Regions from separate parts of the Halomonas sp. ND22Bw genome, predicted to be linked through region 4. Evidence: predicted binding sites of a transcription regulator. Region 4 holds the regulator's gene; each other region holds the start of a gene.

Region 1 (7,063 bases), on a different contig from region 4:
GGCGGGCAGCTTCCTCTATTTCGAGGCTTTCATCACCGTGGCGGTGATCTACTGGGCCATCGTCGAGCTGCTGGCCTGGTGCCAGCGGCGCCTGGAACGCCGACTCAACGAGGCCTATCGCCGATGATCAAGGTCAACCAACTCGTCAAGCGCTTCGGCGACAGCACAGTGCTGGACGGCATCGATCTGGAGATCGAGCGGGGGGAGATCATCGTGGTGATCGGCCCGTCGGGCACCGGCAAGTCGACCCTGCTGCGCTGCCTCAACTTCCTGGAGCGGCCCGACGCCGGCCGGCTGACCCTGGGCGACCTGGAGGTCGACGTGACCCGGGCCAGCCGCGCCGACATCCTGGCCGCAAGACGGCGTACCGCCTTCGTGTTCCAGAACTACGCGCTGTTCGCCAACAAGACGGCGCTGGAGAACATCGCCGAGGGGCTGATCGTGGTCAATCGCTGGCCCAAGGCGAAGGCCCACGCCCGGGCCAGGGAGATCCTCGAGCGCATCGGACTGGCCGACAAGGCGGACGCCTATCCGGCCTCGCTGTCCGGCGGCCAGCAACAGCGGGTCGGCATCGGCCGCGCTATGGCTGCCCAGGCCGAGGTGATCCTGTTCGACGAGCCCACGTCGTCGCTGGACCCGGAGTGGGTCGACGAGGTGCTGGCGCTGATGAAGCAGCTGGCCGCCGAGCGCCAGACCATGCTGGTGGTGACCCACGAGATGGCCTTCGCCCGGGACGTCGCCGATCGGGTGGTGTTCATGGAAGGCGGGCGCATCGTCGAACAGGGACCGCCCTCGCGGCTGTTCCAGGCGCCCGAGGACCCTCGCACCCGGGACTTCCTGCGCAAGGTGTTGCCCGCCGCCCCGGCCTGACGGGGGTGGCCCGCATCGCGCAGGCGCGGGATAATGGTCCCCTAGTCAGACCAGAGGTATCAATCATGACCGTTCACGAGGAACTCGGGCAGGCGCTTCGCGAACTCGAGTCCACCATGAAGGCATCCGAGCTGTGGCGCATGGAGCGTCCCGCGCCGGAGGCCTTCGACAGTTCCCAGCCGTTCTGCATCGACACGATGTCACTGCCCCAGTGGCTGCGTTTCGTGTTCATCGCCCGGCTCGAGGCGCTGGTGGAGGCGCGCGCGCCGATGCCGGCGAGCTGCGACGTGGCGCCCGCGGTGGACGCCTACCTGATTCAGGAAGGGGCGAAGGCCAGCCAGCGGGTGCTGATGGGCAAGGTGGTGGAGCGGATCGACCAGCTGGTCACCGAGAACTGAGTCGCCCATGCCCTATTACTTCGCCTACGGCAGCAACATGAACGCCGCCCGGATCGAGGCGCGGATCGGCACGACCCGGCGTGCCCTGCCCGGGGTGCTGCGCGACCATGCCCTGCGTTTCGACAAGGCCTCGCGGGTGCCCGGCATCAGCCACGCCAACGTGGTGCCCGCCGACGGTGAGCGGGTCGAGGGAGCGCTGTTCGAGCTGCTCGCCCCGGAGCAGATCGAGTGCATGGACCCCTTCGAGGGCTTCCCCCACGACTACGATCGGCTGCGCCTGCCCATCCACACGGGGCAAGGCCCCATCGAGGCTTGGGTCTATGTGGCCGCGCCGGGTACCACCGGCGAGGCGCTGCGGCCGGCGCGAGAGTATCTCGACCACCTCCTGGCCGGGAAGCCCTTCCTGAGTGCTGACTATCACGCCCGCCTGGCCGATGTGGAAGCCATCCACGGCCTCGACGACGAGACGCTCAAGGCGCTGGGGCTGTCGCGCCATACCGCCCGCTAGCGGCGCCGACACTCGCCACGCGGCTCGCACGCCAAAAGGCCCGCCGTTCGGCGGGCCTTTTGCATGGCATGTCGACGCGGCTCAGAAGCGGAAGCTGATGCCGCCCATCACCACCAGCGGGTCGATCTCGACGTTGCCGATGTCGGTGCCGCCGAGCTCGGCATCGGTGTCGATGTCGAGATACCAGGCGGCGGCGTTGAGGGCCCAGTGTTCGTCGATCAGGAGGTCGACGCCGAGCTGGGCGGCCGCGCCCCAGGAGTCTTCCAGCTCCAGATCGCCGCCATCGATGTGCTCGTCGGAGAAATGGGTGTAGTTGACGCCGACGCCGGCATAGGGCTGCACGCGCGCCTGGGTGCCACCCAGCGGATAGTACTGCAGGGTCAGCGTCGGCGGCAGGTGCTTGGTGGAGGCGAGGTTGGCGCCGTTGAGCTGAATGTCGTGCTCGAAGGGCTCGGCGGCCAGCAGCTCCATGCCCAGCTTGTCGGTGAAGCGATAGCCTAGGGTGAAGGCGAAGCCGTTGTCGTCCTGAACGTCGACCTCATAGGTGCCGCTGGCGAGATCGCCGTTATCGCTCTTGGGCGCGACCTTGGCCACGCCGACGCGGGTGTAGATATCGCCGGCGCCATAGGCGAGCACCTGGCTGCTGGCGGCGAGGCCGGTGGCGACGATCAGGGTGGAAATCAGGGTGCGGCGCATGAGGCTGGCTCCTCGGTGAAGGTAAGCGAGGGCTCCAGTCTACGGGGTGCGCCGCGGCGCCGATTTGACTCAAGGCAAAATGGTTCGCGGCTTGAATTGATGCACGTCAAAACAGGACGCCGGGCACGGGGCCCGGCGTCCTGGTGGTCATGGCGTGGCGCGGATCAGAAGCGGTAGGTGAAGCCGCCGCCGACGGTGACCGGGTCGACGTCGATGTCGCCGGCATCCTGGCCGTTGATCTCGATGTCGGGGCTGACATCGGCGTAGTTGGCGAAGGCGCCGACCAGCAGGTGGTCGGTCAGGGCGAAGTCCACGCCGAGCTGGGCGGCGGCGCCGTAGGAGTCATCGACATCCAGGCCGGCAACCGTCACGTCGTTGAAGTCGGTGTAGTTGAGGCCCGCGCCAGCGTAGGGCTGGATGCGCGATCCGGTGCCGCCCAGCGGGTAGTAGTTGAGCATCAGGTTGATCGGGCGGCGGTCCACGGAGCCGACGTTGGCGCCGCCGATGGCCACATCGTGCTCGATGTCCTGAGTGCCGTTGAGCTCGACGCCGAACTTGTCGTGGAACTGATAGCCCAGGCCGTAGGAGAAGCCGCGCTCGTCGGAGACGTCGATATCGTCGCCGTTGAGGGAGCCGATGTCGTCGTTGACTTCGGACTTGGCGATGCCGCCGCGCACGTAGATGTCGCCGGCCTGGTAGGCCATGGCGGACTGGGCACCGACGAGGCCGGCGGCGGCAATGGCGGTGGCGGTGATCAGACGGGTCATCTTCATGGGGAAACCTCCCTGGTTCGTCCTGGATGCCGACGCCGACCGATTCGGCGTCATCGCATGGAATGTGGTCAGTATAAAAACACTGTTTCTAAATGTCTTGTAGGATTTTTCTATCAAACCCCTGGCGGATTTCTCCTGCTTTAACGAAAGCGCCTGCCGACAGGGACTTATGATGTACAGGAGGCGTATAGCTTTCACATTTCCTGCACGGATTCGCCGATCTCGAGGTTTTCGGCTTCACTGGATCGGTGAGACAGGCGACGGCGAGAGGGAATGGCCATGCGCTTCGAGACGCGGTTTCCCGCCAGGCCGGGGGCGGGCGACAGACCGCTGGTCGCGCTGCTGACGGCGGCGGGGCTGTCGGTATGGTTGCTGTATCAACCCGCGCTGGTGCAGGGGCTCGACTGGCCCTGGCGGGCAGTGCTGGTGCTGCTGGGCATCTGGGCGCTGGGTGGCGCCTTTGCGCGGCCGGTGGCCATGTCGGTCGGTGGGCGGGGGCTGTGGCGACTCTCCGGCACGACCTGGAGCCGGGCGGCCCTGCCGCTGTTTGCCCTGGCGCTGTTGGGCAGGGGGCTGATGGGGTGATCTCGCCGCCCCGGGGACGTGACGACGGGATGACGAAACGAAAGAAGCCGCCCGCAGGCGGCTTCTTGCTTGCTCTCTCGTCCGGATGCCGCGATCAGGCGGCTTCCTCGAGGCTGTCGAACTCGGCGGTGATGTCGTCGGTCGGCGCCTCGGTCACCAGGCTCACCACCACGATGGCGATGTAGGCGAAGATCACGCCGGGCACGATCTCGTAGAGATCGAAGATGCCGCCGGAGATCTGGGCCCAGGCCACCACGGTGACGCCGCCGACGACGATGCCGGCCAGCGCGCCCCAGGTGTTCATGCGGCGCCAGAACAGCGACATGATCAGCGCCGGGCCGAAGGCCGCACCGAAGCCTGCCCAGGCGTAGGACACCAGTCCCAGCACCGTGGAGTCGGGGTTCAGCGCCAGCAGATAGGCGATGACGGCGATACCGATGACCGCGAAGCGGCCCACCCACACCAGTTCGCCCTGGGTGGCATCCTTGCGGAAGATGGCCTTGTAGAAGTCATCGGTCAGCGCCGAGGACGACACCAGCAGCTGGGAGTCGGCGGTGGACATCACCGCGGCCAGGATGGCGGCCAGCAGCACGCCGGCGATCACCGGGTGGAAGATGGCGTTGACCATGACCATGAAGATGGTCTCGCCGTCGCCCAGGTCACGCGCCATGTAGACGGTCCCGAGCAGGCCCACGGCCATGGCACCGAGCAGGCCCAGGGCGCTCCAGCTCACCGCGATGCGGCGTGCGGTGGGGATGTCCTTCTCGCTGCGGATGGCGGCGAAGCGGGCCAGGATGTGCGGCTGGCCGAAATAGCCGAGGCCCCAGGCCAGCGAGCTGACGATGCCCATCACCGACAGCGCCTCGCCGGTGGACGCGTCGGTGAACCACTTCAGCATGTCCGGGTTGGCCGCCAGGATTTCCTGGGCGCTGCCGCCCAGGCCACCCATCTCGGTCAGCGCCACGACCGGCACGATCAGCAGCGCCGCGGCCATCATCAGGCCCTGGATCAGGTCGGTCCAGGACACCGCGAGGAAGCCCCCGAAGAAGGTGTAGGAGATGATCGCCAGGGTGCCGATGGTCAACGCCAGGGTGTAGTCGAAGCCGAACACCGTGTCGAACAGCTTGGCCCCTGCCACCAGGCCGGAGCTGGTGTAGAACATGAAGAACAGCAGGATGAACACCGCCGAGATCACCCGCAGCAGCTGGCTGTTGTCCCGGAAGCGCTTGGCCAGGAAGTCCGGGATCGTCAGGGCGTCATCGGCCCGGAAGCTGTAGACGCGCAGCCGACGTGCCACCAGCAGCCAGTTGAGCCAGGTGCCGGCCAGCAGGCCGACGGCGATCCAGCCCGCGGACAGGCCGCTGGCGTAGGCCGCGCCGGGCAGGCCCAGCAGCAGCCAGCCGGACATGTCCGAGGCCCCGGCGGAGATCGCCGAGGTCCAGGGGCCCAGCGAGCGCCCGCCGAGGATGTAATCGGAGAGGTTGCTGGTGCGCTTGTAGGCGATGATCCCGATGCCGAGCATCACGATCAGGTACAGCGCGAATGTAAAGCCTATGGTGGCGTTGTTTTCGACCATGAGGGACTTCCTTCAGTTTGTTGTCGTTACCGACGAGCGGGGATCACTCGTCTCCCAGCGCAAGCAGTGACGCATTGCCGCCGAGTGCGGCGGTATTGATCGTTACCGTCTTTTCCGTGGCGAACCGCAGAAGATAGTGGGGCCCACCCGCCTTGGGGCCCGTTCCGGAGAAGCCCTGGCCGCCGAACGGCTGGACCCCGACGACGGCCCCGATGATATTGCGGTTGACGTACACGTTGCCAACGCGAATTTTCTGCGCGATCTCCTCGGCGAAGGATTCGTTGCGGCTGTGCACGCCGAACGTCAGGCCATAGCCGCGCCCGTTGATCGATTCGATCACCCGGTCGAGGTCCTGGGCCTTGTAGCGCACGATGTGCAGTACCGGGCCGAACTGCTCGCGCTCCAGGGCGTCGATGCCGTCGATCTGGAAGGCGCTGGGGGCAATGAAGGTGCCCTCGGCGGTATGCGCCGGGTCGAGCCGGGTCTCGGCCAGCAGCCGACCCTCGCCCTTGAGCCGGTCGATGTGCGCCTGCAGGCCCCGGCGGGCGTCCTCGTCGATCACCGGGCCCACGTCGGTGCCCAGGTCGCGCGGGTCGCCCACGTGAAGCTCGGCCATGGCGCCTTCGAGGATTTGGATCACGCGGTCGGCCACGTCGTCCTGGAGGTAGAGCACGCGCAGCGCCGAGCAGCGCTGGCCGGCGCTCTGGAAGGCCGAGTGGATGACGTCGGCCACGACCTGCTCGGGCAGGGCGGTGGAATCGACGATCATGGCGTTCATGCCGCCGGTTTCGGCCACCAGGGTCGGCAGCGCGGCGTTCTCGCGGTTGGCCAGGGCGCGGTTGATGACCTGGGCGGTGTCGGTGCCGCCGGTGAACACCACGCCGGTGACGCGCGGGTCGCTGGTCAGCACGCTGCCGACGGTGGGACCGTCGCCGGGCAGCAGCTGCACCACGTCGCGGGGCATGCCGGCCTCGCGCAGCAGCTCGACGACGCGATGGGCGACGATCGAGGTCTGCTCGGCGGGCTTGGCCAGCACGGTGTTGCCGGCCACGGCGGTGGCGACCATCTGGCCGCAGAAGATCGCCACCGGGAAGTTCCAGGGGCTGATCGCCGCGAACACGCCCTTGCCGCCCATCATCAGCTCGTTGGACTCGCCGGTCGGCCCCGGCAGGCGGGTCGGTTCGGCGAACAGCTCCTCGGCGCGCACGGCGTAGTAGCGGCAGAAGTCCACCGCTTCGCGGATCTCGTCGACGCCGTCGGTGAGCAGCTTGCCGCCCTCGCGGGAACACAGCGCCATCAGCTCCGCCATGTTCGCCTCCATCAGGTCGGCGAAGCGACGCAGGATGTCGGCGCGCTCGCCCACCGGCGTCGCCTCCCAGCGCGGGAAGGCCGCCCAGGCGGCGTCCAGGGCCTGCTCGGCCTGTGTCTTGGTGGTCCACAGCACCGTGCCGACGCGCTGGCGGCGGTCGTAGGGCGCGGTCACCTCGTGGGTCTGCGCCGGGTCGCTGGCCACGTCGAAGGCCAGCAGCGGGCGCGCCTCGTACACGGTGTCCATGTGCGTCGCCATGGCATCCATCAGCGGCTGGTACTGGCTGCGGATGTTGAGGTTCGCCCCCTTCGAGTTGGGGCGGCCGGGCCCGTAGAGATCGCGGGGCAG
Region 2 (7,063 bases), on a different contig from region 4:
CCTGGTGCTGGCCCTGCTGCAGGTGGGCGGCCATCCGCCCAAGGCCAGCGACGAGGTCATCGAGCAGATCCGCTCCCTCGACGCCGACCTGCACTTCGAGACCTACTTCTCGCTGTCGTGCCAGAACTGCCCGGACGTGGTCCAGGCGCTGAACCTGATGGCGATCCTCAACCCGCGCATCTCCCACGACGCCATCGACGGCGCCCTGTTCCAGGACGAGGTCGAGGCCCGCGAGGTGATGTCGGTGCCGAGCGTGTTCGTCAACGGCGAGACCTTCGACCAGGGCCGCATGAGCCTCGAGAAGATCCTGGCCAAGGTCGACACCGGCGCCGTCGAGCGCGAGGCCGCCAAGCTCAGCGAGAAGCCCGCCTTCGATACGCTGATGATCGGCGGCGGGCCGGCCGGCGCCGCGGCGGCCGTCTATGCGGCGCGCAAGGGCATTCGCACCGGCGTGGCCGCCGAGCGCTTCGGCGGCCAGGTGCTGGACACCCTGTCGATCGAGAACCTGATCTCGGTGCCGCACACCGAGGGCCCCAAGCTGGCCGCGGCGCTGGAGGAGCACGTCAAGGAATACGACGTCGACATCATGAACCTGCAGCGCGCCGTCGAGCTGGTCCCGGGCGAGCCGGGCGGCGAGCACGAGGTGCGCTTCGCCTCCGGCGCCAGCCTCCGGAGCAAGACCCTGGTGCTGGCCACCGGCGCCCGCTGGCGCGAGATGAACGTGCCGGGCGAGGCCGAGTACCGCAACAAGGGCGTGGCCTACTGCCCGCACTGCGACGGCCCGCTGTTCAAGGGCAAGCGCGTGGCGGTGATCGGCGGCGGCAACTCCGGCGTCGAGGCGGCCATCGACCTGGCCGGCATCGTCGGCGAGGTCACGCTGATCGAGTTCATGGACGAACTGCGCGCCGACGAGGTGCTGCAGAAGAAGCTCGCCAGCCTGCCCAACGTCGAAGTGATCAAGGGCGCGCGCACCACCGAGGTCAACGGCGACGGCAACCGCGTCACCGGCCTGACCTACGAGGAGCGCGCCTCCGGGGAGCTGCGCGAGCTGGCCCTCGAGGGCGTCTTCGTGCAGATCGGCCTGGTGCCCAACACCGAGTGGCTGAAGGACTCGCCCATCGAACTCTCCGAGCGCGGCGAGATCGTGGTCGACGAGCGCGGCATGACCTCGGTGCCCGGCATCTTCGCCGCCGGCGACGTCACCACCGTGCCCTACAAGCAGATCGTCATCGCCATGGGCGAGGGCTCCAAGGCCGCCTTGGGCGCCTTCGATCACCTGATCCGCAGCTGATCGCCCCGCGGTTCATGCTCGACGCCCTCGCCGCCTTGCGGCGGGGGCGTCCTGCGTTGGGCGGGAGAAGAACGGCGAGGGCTCAGCCTGCGCGGCAGAGCGTCTCCATGCGGGCCAGCGCGGCGTCGGCGCCGTTCAGGCTGAAGACCAGGAACCAGTGGTCGTCCTCGGCGCGATGGAGGCGCAGGCGCAGCGTCTCGCCGCCGCGCATCTCGTCGAGCACCTCGTCGGTGTCGGGCAGCACCAGGCGCGCATAGAAGCCGCTGTTGCCGCGCTCGGTGATGAATTCGGCCCGGCTCTGGTGGACCCAGCCCTGATCGATCAGCAGGTCTGCCGGCACCCGGTTGACGGTGCCGGTCTCGGCCTGGACTTCGCCGAGTTCGACGCGCAGCTCGAGCCAGGGGTGATCGCAGGCGCCCGGCGTGGCGTTGACGCTGAACACGCTGTCGCTGTAGCTGTGCTGCTCGATGGCGCGCACGTGGCGTTCGTCGCCCAGCCGCAGCTCCAGCGAGTGCCAGTCGCCGTGGGCCCGGGCGTCGTCGACGTTGTAGCTGCCGGCCAGCGCCGGGGCGGCGAGGGTCATGCCCATCAGCGCGCTTAGCGAGAGAGGCATCAGGCAAGAGAGGAAGGGGCGTGAGGAGAACATGCGGGCATCCATGACCGTGGCGTCGGGAGACTAGCACGCGGTGTCGAAGCTGTCGGCCTTACGAGGCCTGTGAGGCGTCCTCGATATTCAGCAGCTGGATCAGCTCGGCGCGCTGCTGGCCCAGCAGGTCGGCGAGGGTGTAGCGGTCGAGCACCGACAGGAAGGCCGCCAGGGCCTCGCCGAGGATCGGCTTCAGCCGGCAGGCGGGGGTGATGGTGCAGGCGTTGTCGTCGCGGAAGCATTCCACCAGGCCGAGGTCGGGCTCGGTGTCGCGCACCAGCCCGCCCAGCGAGATCTCGGCGGGCGCCCGCTTCAGCCGCAGGCCGCCGTGCTTGCCGCGGGTGGCGGTCAGGTAGCCGAGCCGATTGAGCTCCTGCACCACCTTCATCAGATGGTTGCGCGAGATGGCGAAGCGCTCGGCGATCTCGGCGATGGTGGCGCGCGCCTCTGGATGTCCCTGTGAGTGTTCGTTGCCCTTCACGGCCAGGTAGATCAGCACGCGCAGGGAGTAGTCGGTGAAGTGGGTCAGGCGCATTCCGTTCTCCAGGCGCGGCGAGGCATCTTCTCGATTCTACCATGCTCGTGACGGCGAGCCGGGGAGGTCCATCGACGCAGTCGGCAGCCCTGCCGGAACCGACTTGATCGGCATCAACTTCGGGTGGGACGAGGCCAACGGGCGTGGAAAGGGCTGGCATAATGCGCTCAGGCGGCGATGGCCCGGGCCGCCGCCAGCGTATCCGGAGGTCCGATCATGCCCCAGCCACAGCCGTTCATCCGCCCCCTCGTCGAGAAGTACGACCGCCCCGGGCCGCGCTATACCTCCTATCCGACGGCGCCGCAGTTCCAGGCCGCCTTCGCCGAAGACGATTATCGGGCCCAGGCCGCCCAGAGCCATCGCGTCGCCGCGCCCAAGCCGCTGTCGGCCTACGTGCACGTCCCCTTCTGCGAAAGCCTCTGCTACTACTGCGCCTGCCACAAGATCGTCACCCATCGCCGCGAGCGGGCGGCCGAGTATCTCGCCCTGCTGAAGCGCGAGATCGGCCTCCAGGCCGAACTCTTCGATAGTGAGCGCACGCTTGCCCAGCTGCACCTGGGTGGCGGCACGCCGACCTATCTGAACACTGCCCAGCTCGGTGAGCTGATGGAGGCCCTGGCGGCGGGCTTTCGCTTCGCGCCCCCCGAGGCCCGGGAGTTTTCCCTGGAGGTCGACCCGCGTACCGTCACCCCGTCGCAGCTGCATGAGCTGCGTGCGCTGGGCTTCAATCGCCTGAGCTTCGGCGTTCAGGACTTCGACCCCGAGGTGCAGGCGGCGGTCAACCGCGTCCAGGGCGAGGCCGAGGTGGCCGCCTTGATGACGGCCGCCCGGGACGCCGGCTTCCACTCGGTGAGCGTCGATCTGATCTACGGCCTGCCACGCCAGACCGTGGCCAGCTTCGCGGCCACCCTGGACAAGATCGTCGCCCTGCGGCCGGATCGCATCGCCACCTACAGCTATGCCCATCTGCCCGAGCGCTTCAAGGCCCAGCGGCTGATCCGCGACGAGGACATGCCGCCGCCCGAGCGCAAGCTCGAGCTGCTGGAGCTGACCATCCATCGCCTGACCGACGCCGGCTACGTCTACATCGGCATGGACCACTTCGCGCTGCCCGACGACGAACTGGTCCGGGCCCAGCGCGAAGGTACCCTGCAGCGCAACTTCCAGGGCTACTCCACCCACGCCGACTGCGATCTGATCGGGCTTGGCGTCAGCGCCATCGGCAAGGTCGGCGACGGCTACAGCCAGAACGTCAAGGAGATCGCCGCCTATCGCGAGCGGGTCGAGGCCGGGCGGCTGCCGGTGCTGCGCGGCTACCGGCTCGACGACGAGGATCGCCTGCGCCGCGACGTCATCCACGCCCTGATGTGCCACGGCCGGGTGGACGTCGATGCCATCGAGGCGCGTCACGGCATCGACTTCGCCGGCCACTTCGCCGATGCCCTGAAGGCCCTGGCGCCGATGCGCGACGATGGCCTGATCACGCTGGGCGAGCGCTGCCTCGAGGTGCGCCCGGCCGGCCGTCTGATGTTGCGCAACCTGGCTATGGTCTTCGATGCCTACCTGGACGGCGACAAGGCGCGCTACTCCCGGACCGTCTAGGCGTGGTCCCAGGGGAGCGCGATCGCCCTGTCATCCCGGTACGAGTTTCCTGCCGTCTGCCAGGCAGTCGTATGCCTGATTCCCTCGTCGCGATAATCAGCGGCCCTTCCGATGGTGAAGCCTGCGTTCTGTGACGATGCTTAGCGTGCATGTAACAAAATGTTGTATGGCGTTATGTCGCGTCGACGGCGAGGGCCGGCGGCGGGGGAGGGCGAGATGCAAGGGTTCAAGTTGGCTGCCCTGGTCGTCGCCGTGGGCTGTCTGTCAGCCGCTGGCGTACAGGCGCAGTCGGAAATCGGCGGGCCCGGGGGCGGTACGCTCTCGGAAGACGAGATGGCGAGGGTCGCGAACGACCGACTGACCGGGTCGGCATCGCTGACCGACGCCGAGATCGACGCGTTGCTCGAGGACCTGCCGGCACCGGCCGCCGGTGGCGGCGGTGGCGGCTGCGGCGGGGGACTGCTGGACGGATGTGACGGCACTTTCCTGCCTCTGATCGCCGTCGTGCCGAGCGAGGAGGTCATTCCCGCGCCGACCGTGCCCACCACGCCCACTAGCGCACCCACCACACCAACGAATGGTGACGATGGCGGCGGCGATGGCGGTAATGGTGGCGGGGGTGACGGCGGCGGTAATGGCGGCGGTGGTGGTTCCGGCGGCGGCGGTGGTGGTTCCGGCGGCGGCGGTGGTGGTTCCGGCGGCGGCGGTGGTGGTTCCGGCGGCGGCGGTGGTGGTTCCGGCGGCGGCGGCGGTTCCGGCGGCGGCGGTGGTTCCGGAGCCGGTGGTAACGGTGGCAACGCTGGAGGAGGTGGCGGAGCCGGTGGTACCGGTTCAGGTGCCGGCGGCGGCTTCTGACGCGTGTTGCCTGATGCCAAGCCTGGCGCCCGACCTTCACGGTCGGGCGCTTTCTTTCGTCCGCGGCTCGGGCGGATGATCCATATCATGTGTGCTGAGAGTGATTTTCGTCTATATATGGTAGTCAGACATCGCGCCGTCGGGAGCGGGCCCGTGCCATGCGACCTCCGCCGCCGGGATGCTCCGCGACAGGCGGTCGTGCGCGACCGCTGCCGTTTTCACCGCACATGAGAGAGAATCGATGCGCACCACCACTGCCAAGGATGCGCCCAGCGTCGACGAGGTGCCGCTGCAGGCGCCTTCGCTCGATATCTGGGACAGCAAGTATCGCCTCAAGGACCGTCACGGCCGGCCGGTGGACGCCGACCCCGCCGCCACCCGGGAGCGGGTGGCCCGGGCGCTGGCCGCGGTGGAGGACGACGCCGAGGCCTGGCTGCCCCAGTTCCGCTGGGCGCTGGACAACGGCGCCATCCCGGCCGGGCGCATCGTCGCCAACGCCGGGGCGGAGGCCGTCAAGCCGGCGGTCAGCCTGATCAACTGCACGGTCTCGCGCACCCTCCACGATTCGATGCGTGACATCCTCGAGGGCGTGGTGGAAGCCGGCATGACCCTCAAGGCGGGCTGCGGCATCGGCTATGACTTTTCGACCCTGCGTCCCCGCGGCGCCTTCGTGTTCGGCGCCGGGGCCGGCACCAACGGCCCGCTGGCGTTCATGGATATCTACGACAGGATGTGCTTCACCGTGGCTTCGGCGGGCGGGCGCCGCGGCGCCCAGATGGGGACCTTCGACGTCGGCCATCCGGACGTGCAGAGCTTCATCGAGGCCAAGCGCGAGGCCGGCCGGCTACGCCAGTTCAACCTCAGCCTGCTGATCACCGACGAGTTCATGGAGGCGGTTCGCGCCGACGCCGACTGGCCGCTGGCGTTCCCGCTGCATCCCGCCGAGAAGGACGACGTCGACGACAGCGAACTGATCTACCGCGACTGGCCGGTGGTCGAGGAGGGCTACACCCTCGATGACCAGGGCCGGGTGGCCTGCCGTGTGGTCGAGACGGTCCGCGCCCGCGGGCTGTGGGACACCATCATGCGCTCCACCTACGACTTCGCCGAGCCGGGCTTCATCCTGATCGACCAGGTCAACCGCATGAACAACAACTGGTTCTGCGAGGAGATTCGCGCCACCAACCCCTGCGGCGAGCAGCCGCTGCCGCCCGAGGGCGCCTGCCTGCTGGGCTCGATCAACCTCACGCGCTTCGTGCTCGAGCCCTTCGGCGAGGCGCCGCGCTTCGACTGGGAGCGCTACCGCCGGGTGGTTGCGATCTTCACCCGCATGCTCGATAACGTGGTGGAGATCAGCGGCCTGCCGCTCGACGGCCAGCGCCGCGAGATCGAGGCCAAGCGCCGCCACGGCATGGGCTTTTTGGGGCTGGGCTCGGCGCTGACCATGCTCAAGCTGCCCTACGGCTCGCCGGAGTCGCTGGCCTTTACCGAGGAAGTCAGCCGGGTGCTGGCGGTCGAGGGCTGGAAGCAGGCCCTGGCGCTGGCCAAGGAGAAGGGCATGGCGCCGGTGCTGGCCGAGTCGTTCGAGCTGACGCCGCGCATGCTGCGCGAGCGCCCGGAGCTGGTCCAGGACGGCTATCAGGCCGGCGACCGGGTGCCGGGGCGAATCCTGCACGCCCGCTACAGCCGCTACATGCAGAAGGTCGCCGAGGTCGAACCCGAGCTGGTGGCCGAACTCGCCGAGCACGGCGCGCGCTTCACCCATCACAGCTCCATCGCGCCCACCGGCACCATCTCGCTGTCGCTGGGCAACAACGCCTCCAACGGCATCGAGCCGTCCTTCTCGCATCGCTACTTTCGCAACGTCATTCGCGCCGGGCGCAAGACCAAGGAGCAGATCGAGGTGGTCTCCTTCGAGCTGGCCGCCTATCGCCATGTCGTCGCCCCCGAGGCCGTGGAGAGTGACCTGCCGGACTACTTCGTCACCGCCGACGGCGTCTCGCCGGCCCAGCACGTGGCGGTGCAGGCCGCCGCCCAGGCCTGGATCGACTCGGCGATCTCCAAGACCGTCAACGTGCCCACCGATTTCGCCTACGAGGACTTCCAGGATCTCTACCTGGACGCCTACGACAGC
Region 3 (7,063 bases), on a different contig from region 4:
CCGCCGACACCCTGGCGTTGGGGTAACCCAGCGCGAAGAGAATCAGGATGGTGGCCATCTGCGCCGACAGCGAGTCCCTCAGGTCCAGGATCTGAAAGACGGTGAAGGACAGCGTGGCGATGATGGCGCCGATCAGCGTCTGGTGTCGCACAAGGGAAGCCGGCTTGTCGACCGTCGGCGGAGGCTGGCGCGCCTCTCGATCGGGAAACAGCAAGTGCATCAACGCCGCCAGGCACACGGCCAGCACGCTGGCCACCACGTTATGGGTCAGCAGATCGAAGAGATCGACCTCGGGATAGCTGGCGAAGTGCAACAGCACGCTGAGCGTCAGCACGCCGTTGGCGCCGAACAGGAACAGCGGCCCCTTCGCCATCAGCCGGAAACGCGAATAGAACAGCAGGAACGCCAGTCCCGTCATCACCACCGGCATGTGCTGGGTCAACCCGACCACCAGCGACACCTCGACCACGTTGAGGCAGGCGTTGCCCAGGAACTGGCGCACCACGTGCGCATTGAAGACCGGTATCATGCCGACCAGGAACATGGGATAGACGGTGAAGAAGACCCCATAGTCCCAGTGCATGAAGTGGCTGATGGCGAAGCCGATCATGCCCGCGAAAGCCACGCGCAGGCACTGCCGCATGTCGTTGGACGAGAAGCGAGACTCCCCGGCTTCCTGCTCCTCGGGGCCATGGCCGCGATGCGGCAGCACCAGTCCTGCGGAGCGCAGCAGCAGCCGTCTCACCCGATGCACCAGCTCGCGCCACGTTTCCGATGCCGTAGCGTCGTCACCCTGCCCAGGCCGATCTGGCCGATCAATAGACATAGTGCAGCCAGGACATCAGCCGGATCTGCAGGCCGCCGAACAGGGTCGCCAGTGGATTCGCCTCGGGCAGCAGCTGCACGGTGGCCCGCGCGCCGCTGACGGGCAGCGGCTCGGGCGGATCCTCCACCTCGAGGTGGAGGCGAATGCGCTGGGCGTCGCGTACCCAGCGGTCGGTCGCCGGAATGTCCGCCAGCGTGCCGTCCGCGGCCAGCTGACCATCCTGCACGCCGGCATCCCGCGAGGCCACGCGCGCCTCGAACACCCGTCCCGGGAGGGCGTCGAAGACCACCCGGGCCGATTCCCCTTCGCGCACGTGTCGAAGGCTCTTCTCGCGCAGGTCGGCGACCAGATCGAGCCCCTCGCCCACCACCGCGAGCGCCGGCTGCCCGCGGGTGACGTAATCGCCCTCGCGCAGCTGAAGATTGGTCACCACGCCGTCGCGCTCGGCGCGCACCAGAGTGTGCGACAGGTCGAGCTCGGCCTGATCGATGGCGTTATCCGCCTGGCGCAGCTGCAGGTTGCCGTCGCCGCGTTCGCCGAGCTGTACCTCCAGCTGACGGATACGGGCCTGGGCCGCCGCCACCGAGGAACGCGCCTGGCGCTCCTCGGCCACGATGCTGTCGACCCGCTGCCGGGAGATGCTGTGGCGACTGAGCATCGTCTCGGCTCGACGGCGCTCCCCGGCCAGCTCGTCGGCGGAGGCCCGGGCCGCATCGAGATCGGCATGGGCCTCGGCGAGATCGGCCTCGAGCAGCGCGTTGTCGCGGACCGCCGCCTCTCGGGCAAGCCGGGCCTGGTGCAGCGCCAGTTCGAAGGGCGCGCGATCGAGCGAGAACAGCACGTCGCCGCGCTCGACCCGTTGATTGTTGGTCACGGCCACCGCCTCGACGCGGGCCGACACCTCCGGCGCAACCCGCACCACGGGGCGTAGCACCCGGGCCTGGGGGGTCATCGGCATGAAGGTGTCGGCGATGATGAAGTAGACGAACAGCACGCCGAAGGCCGCCAGCGCGACCCGGACCCAGCGCGCGAAACTCTGATCTGGAGTCATGGACTCGCTCCCGTCGATGCCACCGGCCAGGACGACCGGATGGGGCAAAAGGCCGAGATGATAGCAATTCTTTTAGCAAGCTAAAAGATGCCATGCAATCGTAACCGTCCCCTCGCCCCGCCACTCTCGGGCCCTCGATGGCCCGAACGGCGCGGCATGCCTGGCATCGCCAGCCGAGATGACTACAATGGGCGGCTTGATTTTCCGCCCATTCCTCCGACCCTCCCGCAAGGAACCCTCATGAACGCCATCGTGCTTGCCATCCTGGTCATGGTCACCCTGAGCCTGATGCGGGTGTCCGTGGTCTTCGCGCTGATCGCCGCCACCCTGGTCGGCGGCCTCTATGCCGGCATGCCGATCGGCGAGATCATGGACGCCTTCAACGACGGCCTGGGCAACGGGGCCACCGTGGCCATCTCCTACGCCGTGCTCGGCGCCTTCGCCGTGGCCCTGTCACGCTCGGGCATCACCCAGCTCTTGTCCCAAAAGGCCATCGCCGGGCTCCGGCTGGACCAGGGAATCCCCCACCGCCGCACCATCGTCTATGTGCTGCTCGGCGTGCTGCTGGCCTTCTCGGTCAGCTCGCAGAACCTGATCCCGGTGCACATCGCCTTCATCCCGGTGCTGGTGCCGCCACTGCTCAAGCTGATGAACCACCTGAAGCTCGACCGTCGCGCCGTGGCCTGCGTGATCACCTTCGGTATCACCGCACCGTACATGCTGCTGCCGGTAGGCTTCGGCTCGATCTTTCTCCACGACATCCTGCTGACCAACCTCAACGACAACGGCCTCGACGTGACCGCCGCCATGGTGCCCACGGCGATGATCGTGCCGATCGGCGGCATGGCGATCGGCCTGGTCGTGGCGATCCTGCTCAGCTATCGCGGCAAGCGCAGCTACGAAGACCGCGACCTGGCCCACGGCGACGAGACACCCGCCGAGGCCGCCGGCCACCTCAAGCCCTGGCAGATCGCCGTGCTCGGTCTGTCGCTGGTCGGCACCGTGGTGGTACAGCTGGTCAGCGGCTCCATGGTGCTCGGCGGCCTGTTCGGCTTCGCCGTACTCTCCGTCAGCGGCGTGTTCCACTGGCACGAGCAGGACGACATCTTCACCGAAGGCATGCGCATGATGGCGCTGGTCGGCTTCATCATGATCGCGGCGGCCGGCTTCGCCAGCGTCATGCAGGCCAGCGGCCAGGTCGAGAGCCTGGTAGAAAGCTCCACCGCCCTGATCGGCGACCACAAGGGCCTGGCCGCCCTGGTCATGCTGCTGGTGGGCCTGTTCATCACCATGGGCATCGGCTCGTCGTTCTCGACCATTCCGATCATCGCCTCGATCTACGTGCCGCTGGCGATCGGCTTCGGCTTCTCGCCGATGGCCACCATCGCCCTGGTCGGCACCGCCGCCGCCCTGGGCGACGCCGGCTCGCCGGCCTCGGACTCCACCCTCGGCCCGACCGCCGGCCTCAACGCCGACGGCCAGCACGACCACATCTGGGACAGCGTGGTGCCGACCTTCCTGCACTACAACATCCCGCTGATCGGCTTCGGCTGGCTCGCCGCCATGACGCTCTGAACCCGGGCGTTGCCCGGGAGCGGCAAGCCGAACGCTTGAAGCTGCAAGACACAACAGCCCCGCCGGTATATGCCGGCGGGGCTGTTGTGTTTCATGCCGGCGATCCGGCCAACAGGCGGATCAGCCTCGAACGCAGCAGGCCTTGCCCTTCTTCCCGCTCCCACACGGGCAGGGATCGTTGCGCCCCGGCTTGAGCCGGGTCACCGAGGGCTCGCCGTCCACGTAGACCCAGCGGCCCGCCTCGCGCCGAAAGCGCGACCGCTCCTCCAGAGCGCCCCAGCGGCGCCCCTCGCGGAAGGTGGCGCGAAAGTGCACCCTGCCGGTATCGCCGTCCTCGCCGTGATCGAGGATCTCGAGGTGCACCCACTGGGTCGGATCGTCGTCCGGCAAGGCCGTCGGACGCGTCTCGGGCGCCCAGCTCTCCAGCAGATAGTCGTTCAGGCCCAGGGCGAAGGCGCTGTAGCGCGAGCGCATCAGCGCCTCGGGCGTCGGCGCCGGCTCACCGTCATGGTAGCGGCCACAGCAGGCCGTAAGCGGCAGGCCACTGCCGCAGGGACAGGGTTCGGCGTCATTCATGGCATTGATCCAGGTCAAGGGGTGAACCGGACATGATAGCGAATCGTGTCCGTCACTTGTCGCCTCCGCTGCGCTGCAGCATCCTCATCACACGCCCTCGCCACGGAGGCCAAGGCATGGACGTCGCCTATCACTCCCCGACCACATCCTGGCACGCCCTGAGTGCCGAAGAGGCCCTCGATCGCCAACAGAGCCATCCGCGCGGCCTGTCCGACGAGGCCGTCGCCGAGCGCCGGCGACGCTTCGGTCCCAACCGCCTGCCCCAGGCACGCCCTCGCTCCGCCTGGCGCAGGCTGGTGTCACAGTTCGCGAACCTGCTGATCGTCATTCTGATCGTCGCGGCCCTCGGCAGCCTGGCCCTCGGCGCCATCGTGGATGCCATTGCCATCCTCTCCGTGGTCGCCATCATCGCGCTGGTCGGCTACGTCCAGGAAGGCCGTGCCGAGCAGGCGCTGGCCCGCATTCGCGACCTGCTCGCCCCAAGCGCCCAGGTACTGCGCGGCGGCCGCCGCCAGGAAGTGCCTGCCGAGGCACTGGTGCCGGGAGACATCGTCCTGCTGGAGAGCGGCGATCGCGTGCCTGCCGACCTGCGCCTGCTGGAGGCACGTCGGCTGCGACACCAGGAGGCCACACTGACCGGCGAGTCGTTACCCGTGGACAAGGGCACCGCAGCGGTGGCGGAAAACGCCGAGCTCGGCGATCGCAGCAGCATGGCCTATGCCGGCACCCTGGTGGCGCAGGGCAGCGCCCGGGGGCTGGTGGTGGCGACCGGAGCGGACACCGAACTCGGCCGCATCTCCGCGCTGCTGGGCAGGGTCGAGCCACTGCGCACGCCGCTGCTGCGCCAGCTCGACCGCGCCGGACGGGTACTGGCAACGCTGATCCTGACATGCGCGATCGCCACGGCGCTGGTCGGCGTGCTGCTGCACGGGAGTCCCTGGCCGACGATGTTCATGGCCGCGGTAGGCCTCGCGGTCGCGGCCATCCCGGAGGGGCTGCCGGCCATCGTCACCATCGGCCTGGCGCTGGGAGTTCAGGCCATGGCCCGCTCGCGAGCCATCATCCGTCGTCTCCCCGCGGTGGAGACCCTGGGGTCAGTATCGACGATCTGCTCGGACAAGACCGGCACCCTGACCCGCAACGAGATGACCGCCCAGTCGATCTGGCTGCCCGAAGGCGAGTTTCACCTCGACGGCATCGGCTTCGCCCCCGAGGGCGCATTCCACCGCGTCGACAACGGCGAGACCAGCCCGGCCCCGCTCGACCTCGATGACCAGCATGCCCTGCGTCACTTCCTGAACGTCGGCGTACTGTGCAACGACGCCGAGCTGGTCCACGAAGACGAGGCATGGCGCATCCATGGCGACCCTACCGAGGGAGCGCTGGTGGTGGCCGCCGCCAAGGCCGGCCTGCCGGTGGAGCAGACGCGCCGTCATCATGTCCGACACGACGCCATCCCCTTCGACGCCGGACGCCAGTACATGGCCACCCTTCACGACATGGAAGGGAGTCGCCGTCTGCTGGTCAAGGGCGCGCCGGACAGGCTGCTGGCGATGTGCCACCGGGTGCGCACCGAGCGGGGCGAGGACTCACTGGATCTTTCTCTCTGGGAGCAACGCCTCCATGCCCTGTCCGACAGGGGCCTGCGCGTGCTGGCCCTGGCCGAGAAACCGCTGTCCTCACGCCTGAAGCTGACCGACGAGCACGCCGAGTCGGAACTGGTACTGCTGGGTCTGGTGGGCATGCTCGACCCGCCCCGGGAGGAAGCCATCGCCGCGGTGGCCGAGTGCCGGGCCGCGGGCATTCGTCCGGTCATGATCACCGGCGACCACGGCGTCACCGCGCGCGCCATCGCCGAGCGGCTGGGCTTCGCCAACACGGGCCGGGTGATCAGCGGCCACGAGATCGAGAGCATGTCCGAGGCGGCGCTGATCGACAGCGTCATGACGGTCGACGTCTTCGCAAGAGCCACCCCCGAGCACAAGCTACGGCTGGTCGAGGCCCTGCAGTCATGCGGTGAGGTCTGCGCGATGACCGGCGATGGCGTCAACGACGGCCCGGCCCTCAAGCGCGCCGACGTGGGCGTGGCCATGGGGCGACAGGGCACGGCAGCGGCTCGGGAGGCCGCAGAGATGGTCCTGGCCGACGACAACTTCGCCACCATCGTCGCCGCCATCCGCGAGGGCCGTAAGGTCTACGACAACATCCGCAAGACCATCACCTTCCTGCTGCCCACCAACGGCGCCCAGGGCCTGGCCATCATGGTCGCGGTGCTGTGCGGGGCGCTGCTGCCGGTGAGCCCGCTCCAGGCGCTGTGGGTCAACATGGCCGTGGCGGTGACCCTGGGCCTCGCCCTGGCCTTCGAACCCGGCGAACACGACCTGATGCGACGCCCACCAAGGAAACCGGACGCCGCCCTGCTGGACCTCTTCCTGCTGTGGCGGGTGATCTTCGTCTCGACGCTGCTGCTGCTGGCCACCTATGGCATTTTCACCTGGATCCACGACATGCAAGGCGGCGCTCTCGAGCAGGCCAGGTCCGGTGCGGTCAACATGCTGGTCGCGGGCTCCGCCGCCTACCTGGTCAACAGCCGCTACCTGATCCAGGGGGTGCTCTCATGGCGGGGCCTGTTCGGCAGTCGTCCGGTATGGGTGGCCATCGGCCTGATTGCCGTCATCCAGCTGGCCTGGACCTACGTGCCCGTCCTGCAACGCCTGTTCGGCGCCGCAGGCCTGGCGCCGATGCACTGGGTCGTGATCCTGGCCACCGCGCTGGCCGTACTGCTGATCGTCGAGGGCGAAAAGGCGCTGTGGCGCCGTCGAGCCTGACCCCGGGAACGACTCAGCTCCGCCGCTTGGTCCGTGCGGTGGCTTGGGCCGACCACGGATCCTCCGGCCAGGGATGCTTGGGGTAGCGGCCGCGCATGTCCTTGCGCACCTCGGGGTAGCCGTTGGCCCAGAAGCTCGCCAGGTCTGCGGTGACCTGCAGCGGGCGCCGCGCCGGCGACAGCAGGTGCAGCAGCGGCGCCACCCGGC
Region 4 (7,063 bases):
ACGATGAGGGTGTGCACGCCACCCTGGCGGTGGAGGGCATCACCTGCGCCGCCTGCGCCTGGCTGATCGAGCATCGCCTCAACGCCCTCGACGGCGTCAGCGCCAGCGCCGTCGATCTCACCCACCACCGCGTCCGCGTCGCCTGGGACCCGCAGCGCATCGCCTTCTCGCGGCTGCTCGCCGAACTGGCCGCCATCGGCTACCCGGCCCAGCCCTATGAGCCCGACGAGGCCCAACGACGCCTGCAGCGCGAGGAACGCCGCCAGGTGCGCAGGCTGATCGTCGCCGGGGTCGGCATGATGCAGGTGGCGATGTTCTCGATCCCCTTCTACGTGGCCGGCGACGGCGGCCTGGGCGCCGACTTCGATACCCTCTTCCACTGGCTGGCCTTCGCCCTGACCACGCCGGTGGTGCTCTACTCGGCCCAGCCGTTCTTCGCCGGAGCGCGGCGCGACCTGCGCAACCGACAGCTGGGCATGGACGTGCCAGTGTCGCTGGCCATCGCCGGCGCCTACCTCGCCAGCACCTGGGCGCTGCTCGTCGGCCATGGCGACGTCTACTTCGACTCCGCGGCCATGTTCACCTTCTTCCTGCTGTTCGGCCGTTTCCTGGAGGTGCGCGCCCGGCGGCGCAGCGGGCGCCGCGGCAACGCCCTGACCGAGATCCTGCCGCTGTCGGCGATCCGCCTCGGCGAGCACGGCGAGGAGCGCCTCCTGCCCGCCAGCGAACTGGTCGCGGGCGACCGGGTGCTGGTCAGGCCCGGCCACGGCGTGCCCGCCGACGGCGTGATCGAACAGGGCGCCTCCAGCCTCGACGAATCGATGCTCACCGGCGAGGCGCTGCCGGTGACACGCGGCGTGGGCGACACCGTGACCGGCGGCAGCCACAACGTCGAAAGCCCGCTGACGGTGCGGGTGACCCATGCCGGACGGGATGCCCGGGCGGCGCGGCTGCTCGACCTCACCGACCGCGCCTTCGCCGAACGCCCGCCCGTCGCGCGCCGGGCCGCCCGGCTGGCCCATCACTTCGTGATCCAGGTGCTGCTGATCGCCGCCGCCACCGGATGGGTCTGGTCATTCGTCGACCCCGAGCGGGCCTTCTGGGTGACCCTCTCGGTGCTGGTGGTCAGCTGTCCCTGCGCCCTGGCGCTGGCCACGCCCACCGCCCTGACCGCCGCCCACGGCAGGCTCTACCGCCGCGGCGTGCTGCTGACCCGTGCCGACGCCCTGGAGACCCTGCCGCGCCTCGACCGGATGATCTTCGACAAGACCGGCACCCTGACCCAAGGCGAGATGCGGCTGGAGCGCACCGTGCCGCTGGCGGAACACGACCCCGAGCGTCTCACCGCGCTGGCCGCGGCCCTGGAGGCCCATTCCGAGCATCCCATCGCCCGCGCCTTTCGCCCCCATCGCCGCGCCGGCATCAGTGCCCGCAACGTCACCGCCCGCCCCGGCCTGGGCCTCGCCGGCGAGATCGACGGCCGTCCCTGGCGGCTCGGCCGGCCCGACTTCGCGGCCCCGGACCGAGTGCCGACGAATCCGGACAGCGGTGCCGAGATCGGCCACTGGCTGCTGCTGGCCGAGGACGGCGAGCCACGGGCCTGGTTCGCCCTGGGCGACCAGCCTCGGGAAGATGCCGCCGCCACCGTCGCCGCCCTGGCGGCGCGAGGCATCGCGGTGGAACTGCTGTCCGGCGACGCCGAGGGGCCCACCCGGGCGCTGGCCGAGCGACTGGGCATCGCCGAGTGGCGCGCCGGCGCGAGCCCCGAGGACAAGCTCGCTCGGCTGCGCGACTGCCAGGCCGAGGGCCAGCGGGTGGCCATGGTCGGCGACGGCATCAACGACATCCCGGTGCTGGCCGGCGCCGACATCGCCTTCGCCATGAACGCGGCCACCGACCTGGCCCGCACCCGGGCCGACGCCGTGCTGCTCGGCCCCCATCTCGGGCGGCTGGTCGAAGCGCTCGACGTCGGCCGCGCCACGCGGCGCATCATCCGCCAGAACCTGGGCTGGGCGCTGGCCTACAACCTGCTGGCCCTGCCCCCGGCGGCGCTGGGCTGGGTGCCCCCCTGGCTGGCGGCGCTGGGCATGTCGGCGAGTTCGCTGGTGGTGGTCGCCAATGCCCTGAGGCTGGCCCGCCAGCGGCGCGCCGAGCATACCCTCGCCCGGGAGGCATCATGAGCATTCTCTACCTGCTGATACCGCTGTCGCTGATCCTGCTCGGCCTGGCCGTCTGGGCCTTCTTCTGGGCCGTGCGCCACGACCAGTTCGAGGACCTGGAAGGCCCGGCGCATCGCATCCTGTTCGACGATGACGACCCGCCGCAAGGGCCAGGCCCAGCGCACGATGCGGGCGAGCCGAACGCCGCCCCCGACCGTGACCGAACCCGGGACAAGGACAGCGACAAGGACGCCCGATGAACCCCACCGGACTCGACCTGCCACCGCTGGCCGCGGCCTTCGTCTTCGGCCTGCTCGGCGGCGCCCACTGCATCGGCATGTGCGGCGGCATCATGAGCGCCCTGAGTTTCGCCGTGCCGCCCAGCCTGCGCCATCCGGCCCGGCTCGGCGGCCTGCTGCTGGGCTACAACCTGGGGCGCATCGCCAGCTACGTGCTCGCGGGCGCCCTGGCCGCCGGGCTCGGCACCCTGGTCGGGCTGGCCCCCGGGGTGCGCCTGGCGCTGCAGGTGCTGGCCGCGACGATGCTGATCCTGATGGCGCTCTACATCGCCGACTGGTGGAAGGGGCTGCTGAGGCTGGAGGCCCTCGGCAAGCGCCTGTGGCGCCGCCTGGAGCCCCTCGGACGGCGACTGATGCCGGTCGTGACGGTGCCCCAGGCGATGGCCCTGGGCGCCGTCTGGGGCTGGCTGCCCTGCGGACTGGTCTACTCGATGCTGACCTGGAGCCTGGCCAGCGCCGATCCGCTGCGCGGCGCGGCGCTGATGGGCGCCTTCGGACTCGGCACCCTGCCGGCGCTGCTGGCCACCGGCCTGGCCGCGCGTCGGCTGGGCGGCCTGATCCGCCACCCGGCCACCCGCACCCTGGCGGCACTGACGATCATCGGCTTCGCCCTGTGGCAGCTGTGGGGGCTGTGGCCGGGCGCGATGCCCCATGAGGCCGGTCACGCCGGGCAGCACTGAACCGCTTTCGCCGTCGCGCTTGACCCAGCGCAACACCGCCCGCTTCCGCGACCGCTAGCCTGATGGCATGCACTCCCGGAATCCTGCCATGCCCGTCACCGCTCCTTCCGACTTCGGCGCCGACGACTACGCCGCGGCGCTGGCCGCCAGCAACGCCGACGCCCGTCCCCTGTCGCTGCATCTGCGCCTGCCGCTGCGCCACGATGGCGACGCGCGCGTCGATCACGCCAAGGGCATGGACCCGTTCGAAGTCGACCTGGCCCGACTGGATCGCGAGATGGTGCTGGTGCGACGCTGCCTCGCCCCCGATCGACGGCTCGAGGCCCTGCACTGGGGCGGCAGCCTGCCCCCCTGGCTGAGCCTGTCGCGGATGAGCGGGCTGGTCGATCGGCTGGCCTCGCGCTTTCCCTTCGAATCGGGACATTGGCGCGACTTCACCGTCGAACTCGATCCCCGTGCCACGGATCTTCTCACCCTGCGCCATCTGGAAGCACTGGGCTTCAACCGCCTGAAGCTGGTCATGCGCCTGCCGAGGGCCGACCGCCCGGAAGCCCTGACGCGGCTGCAGTCACGCATCGAGCCGCTGCTCGACGAGACCGTTCGCATGGGCTGGCACTCGCTGAACCTGGTGCTGATCGTGCCGCCGGCGACGCCCGAGCAGGAGGCCGCCGCGGCGCTCGCCACGCTGATGGCCATGACGCCGCCACGCCTCTCGCTGCGCCCGGACCCCGCCTGGCAGGAAGGCGAGTCGACGCTGCCGGCGACACTGCTGGCTCGGATCGAGGACCGCCTGGCCGGAAACGGCTATCGGTCGCTGGGAGGCGGGTTCTACGCCCGCCACGGCGCCGCGCTGGAGGACGCCCGGGCGCAGACGCGACGCGAGCAGGCCCGCGACCGGCTGGGGCTTGGCCCCGGTGCCATCTCGCGGCTGCCCGACGCCGTGGCCTGCAACGCCGGCTCGGCCGAGGACTATGCCGCGGCGCTGGATGAGGGGCGACTGGCCACCGCATCGGGGCACTGGTCGCGCTGCCGCCGTTCGGGCACAGGACACGGCTAAGGGATGCTATGCCCGGGCGGGTGCTATCCGCCATAATGGGGGAGGCAAGCCCCGATCAAGGAGGACAGCATGCCCGATATCGCAGCCGGCAGGCGCCGCTCACTGCTGCACGAGACCCGCTGCCGGACCTGCAGCCTGAGTTCCCTGTGCCTGCCCCTGGCCCTCGAACTCGAGGACATCGATCAGTTCGATGCCATCATCCGCCGCCGTCCGCCGCTCAAGAAGGGCGAGTCGCTGTTCCGTCAGGGCAGCCCCTTCACCAGCGTCTATGCGGTTCGCTCCGGCAGCCTCAAGCAGATCACCAGCGAAGGCGGCGGCATGGATCAGCTGACCAACTTCTATCTGCCCAGCGAACTGGTGGGGCTGGACGGCATCGACGAGTCGACCTATCCCGGCTCGGTCATCGCGCTCGAGACCACCACCGTGTGCGAGATCCCCTTCGATCGCCTGGATGCCCTGTCGGAAAGCCTGCCGGAGCTGCGCGCCCAGCTCTACCGCAGCATGAGCAAGGAAATGCGCGACGACCGCCGCATGATGCGCCTGCTGTCGCGCAAGACCGCCGACCAGCGGCTGGCCACCTTCTTCGCCAGCCTCTCCGACCGCTTCCGGCGCCGCGGCTACTCCGCCTACAGCTTCCGGCTCTCCATGTCCCGGGCCGACATCGGCAACTACCTGGGGCTGGCCGTGGAAACCGTCAGCCGCATCCTGGGCCGCTTCCAGCAGCAGGGCCTGGTGGCCGTCTCCGGCCGCGAGGTGAACATCCTCGACCTGGACGCCCTGGCCGAGCTGGCCGAGGAAGAGGGCTGCCGCTGACGCGCCTTCGCCGCGAGCGGGAAGCCGGAAAACGCACCGCCCCCATGGCCGGCAGCACATGGGGGCGGTCTTTGTTGGGTTCTTCCCTCTCCCGGCACGAAGTGCCGCGCTCCAAGCTTCCCGCTTATCGCTCCTGGTGCAGATCGATGCGGTCGGCCTGCATCTTCGCCTGCTTCTCCTCCAGACCGGCGAAGTCGAACAGCTCGCGGTCGGCCAGCTGCGAGGGGGCGACGTTGGTCACCGCCTTGAACATGCTCTCCAGGCGGCCGGGATGCTTGGCCTCCCACTCGGCCAGCATTTCCTTGACCACCTGGCGCTGCAGGTTGGGCTGCGAGCCGCACAGGTTGCAGGGGATGATCGGGAAGGCCATGCGCTCCGAGAACTCGGCGATGTCGGCCTCGCGGCAGTAGGCCAGCGGGCGGATGACGATATTCTTGCCGTCGTCGGAGAGCAGCTTGGGCGGCATCGACTTGAGGCTGCCGCCGAAGAACATGTTGAGGAACAGCGTCTCGAGGATGTCCTCGCGATGATGACCGAGCGCGATCTTGGTGGCACCGATCTCCTCGGCATAGCCATAGAGGGAGCCGCGGCGCAGCCGCGAGCACAGCGCGCAGGTGGTCTTGCCTTCCGGGGTCTTCTCCTTGACCACCGAGTAGGTGTCGCGCTCGAGGATATGGTAATCGACGCCGAGCCCATCCAGGTACTCGGGCAGCACATGCTCGGGGAAGCCGGGCTGCTTCTGGTCGAGGTTCACCGCCACCAGCGAGAAGTTCACCGGCGCGTTGCGCTGCAGATTCCGCAGGATCTCCAGCATGGTGTAGCTGTCCTTGCCGCCGGACAGGCACACCATCACCTTGTCGCCCTCGCGGATCATGTCGAAGTCGATGATGGCGTTGCCGACCTGGCGCCGCAGACGCTTCTGCAGCTTGTTGAACTCGCGCTTGGCCTTGGCGTCGGGCGCCTCGGCGGACGGGGTCGACGGCTCGGCCGAAGCGGCCTCATCGGCGGGACGGGGATCGAAGGTCACGGCATCTTGCATGGTCGGGGCGCTGCCAGGGCAATCGGGGAAAGGGAAAGGGCGCCTATCCTACCACCCTGCCGCCAGGCTGGCGACGTGGCGCGCGCTCAGCCGCTGCGGCGCTCGAGCAGCGCGTCGCGGTCCAGCCGCAGGTGCATCAGGGCCGTGGTCACGGCGGTGCCCAGCACGCTGTGGCGCCCCATCAGCGGCACCTCGAGCTGCGCGGCGACCCGCTCGAAGGCCGGCGCCACCTCGAGCCGCGAATGATGATGGTAACGCTGGTAACGCTGGACCAGGTCGATGCCGGCATTGGGCAGGTCGAAGCCGAATCGGGCGCGCAGCGGGCGGTTCAGCAACGCCAGGTCGCGATCCAGCCGCCAGCCGACCAGCGGGCGATTGCCGACGAAGTCGAGCAGCCGCGCCAGGGCCTGGTCGAGCGTCACGCCGTCGTCGAGATCGATGCCGCGCAGGCCGTGACGCCGCAGCACCTCGGCGTCCACGCCTTCCGGGCGCGCCAGCCGCAGCTCCAGCGACTCGCTGGTCAGCACCCGATCGCCGCGCAGGCGCACCGCGGCGATCGCCAGCGGCTCGGCGCTGCGCACGTCGCCGCCGGTCGACTGCACGGCCAGCGCCACCAGCTCCTCCCCCGTATAGGGGCGGAACAGCCAGCCATACTGGCCATGGGCGTGGCGGTGGCGGTCGACCAGGCGGCGCAGGGTCTTGAGCATGTCGATGTCCTTGTCGTGTCGCGAGGCGGCGGCCGGCCACCTCAGGTGTATTCGAGGTGATAACGATGGGAAATCCGCTGCTTGAAGTCCTTGACGATGTGCAGCGCCTCGCGCAGCAGGTCACGCTCCAGCGACGACAGCGACTGGACCACGACCCGGTCCGGCTCGCCGTTCTCGTCGCCGCCGTCGCCCTCCAGCCGCGCCAGCTGCTGCTCGAGGCGCAGCTGGGTGAACAGCGACAGCGCCTCCCCCAGGTCTTCGGCGAAGCGCTCCTCGAGCCGCCCGTCGGCGGCCAGGGCATCGAGGCGA

The links. Region 4 encodes FNR, which switches genes on or off when oxygen is low (the NO sensors DNR and NnrR bind a similar motif). Its sites were predicted from a motif close to TTGATNTANATCAA; they were not measured.
Region 1: the regulator FNR is predicted to act here: its motif matches at 2,569-2,582, upstream of CVH10_RS12710 (OmpW family protein).
Region 2: the regulator FNR is predicted to act here: its motif matches at 2,576-2,589, upstream of hemN (oxygen-independent coproporphyrinogen III oxidase).
Region 3: the regulator FNR is predicted to act here: its motif matches at 4,033-4,046, upstream of CVH10_RS01795 (HAD-IC family P-type ATPase).

The regions. Positions count from the first base shown of each region.
Region 1 covers NZ_PXWD01000009.1:115,961-123,023, reverse strand. Annotated here, with positions in the region: gene CVH10_RS12730 (amino acid ABC transporter permease) at 1-127, shown strand, start outside; gene CVH10_RS12725 (amino acid ABC transporter ATP-binding protein) at 124-870, shown strand; gene CVH10_RS12720 (YqcC family protein) at 936-1,268, shown strand; gene CVH10_RS12715 (gamma-glutamylcyclotransferase family protein) at 1,276-1,776, shown strand; gene CVH10_RS12710 (OmpW family protein) at 1,858-2,472, opposite strand; gene CVH10_RS12705 (OmpW family protein) at 2,637-3,245, opposite strand; gene CVH10_RS12700 (hypothetical protein) at 3,615-3,830, shown strand; gene putP (sodium/proline symporter PutP) at 3,925-5,406, opposite strand; gene putA (bifunctional proline dehydrogenase/L-glutamate gamma-semialdehyde dehydrogenase PutA) at 5,450-7,063, opposite strand, start outside.
Region 2 covers NZ_PXWD01000003.1:59,516-66,578, reverse strand. Annotated here, with positions in the region: gene ahpF (alkyl hydroperoxide reductase subunit F) at 1-1,291, shown strand, start outside; gene CVH10_RS05390 (hypothetical protein) at 1,374-1,937, opposite strand; gene CVH10_RS05385 (Rrf2 family transcriptional regulator) at 1,996-2,472, opposite strand; gene hemN (oxygen-independent coproporphyrinogen III oxidase) at 2,689-4,074, shown strand; gene CVH10_RS26525 (hypothetical protein) at 4,408-4,929, shown strand; gene CVH10_RS05370 (adenosylcobalamin-dependent ribonucleoside-diphosphate reductase) at 5,171-7,063, shown strand, end outside.
Region 3 covers NZ_PXWD01000001.1:362,352-369,414, forward strand. Annotated here, with positions in the region: gene CVH10_RS01775 (DUF2955 domain-containing protein) at 1-754, opposite strand, end outside; gene CVH10_RS01780 (HlyD family secretion protein) at 816-1,877, opposite strand; gene CVH10_RS01785 (Na+/H+ antiporter family protein) at 2,118-3,452, shown strand; gene CVH10_RS01790 (YchJ family protein) at 3,573-4,028, opposite strand; gene CVH10_RS01795 (HAD-IC family P-type ATPase) at 4,145-6,856, shown strand; gene hrpB (ATP-dependent helicase HrpB) at 6,870-7,063, opposite strand, start outside.
Region 4 covers NZ_PXWD01000002.1:327,793-334,855, reverse strand. Annotated here, with positions in the region: gene CVH10_RS04385 (heavy metal translocating P-type ATPase) at 1-2,180, shown strand, start outside; gene ccoS (cbb3-type cytochrome oxidase assembly protein CcoS) at 2,177-2,419, shown strand; gene CVH10_RS04375 (sulfite exporter TauE/SafE family protein) at 2,416-3,138, shown strand; gene CVH10_RS04370 (hypothetical protein) at 3,227-4,195, shown strand; gene fnr (fumarate/nitrate reduction transcriptional regulator Fnr) at 4,265-5,008, shown strand; gene ttcA (tRNA 2-thiocytidine(32) synthetase TtcA) at 5,133-6,047, opposite strand; gene CVH10_RS04355 (DNA polymerase III subunit epsilon) at 6,134-6,754, opposite strand; gene CVH10_RS04350 (putative nucleotidyltransferase substrate binding domain-containing protein) at 6,796-7,063, opposite strand, start outside.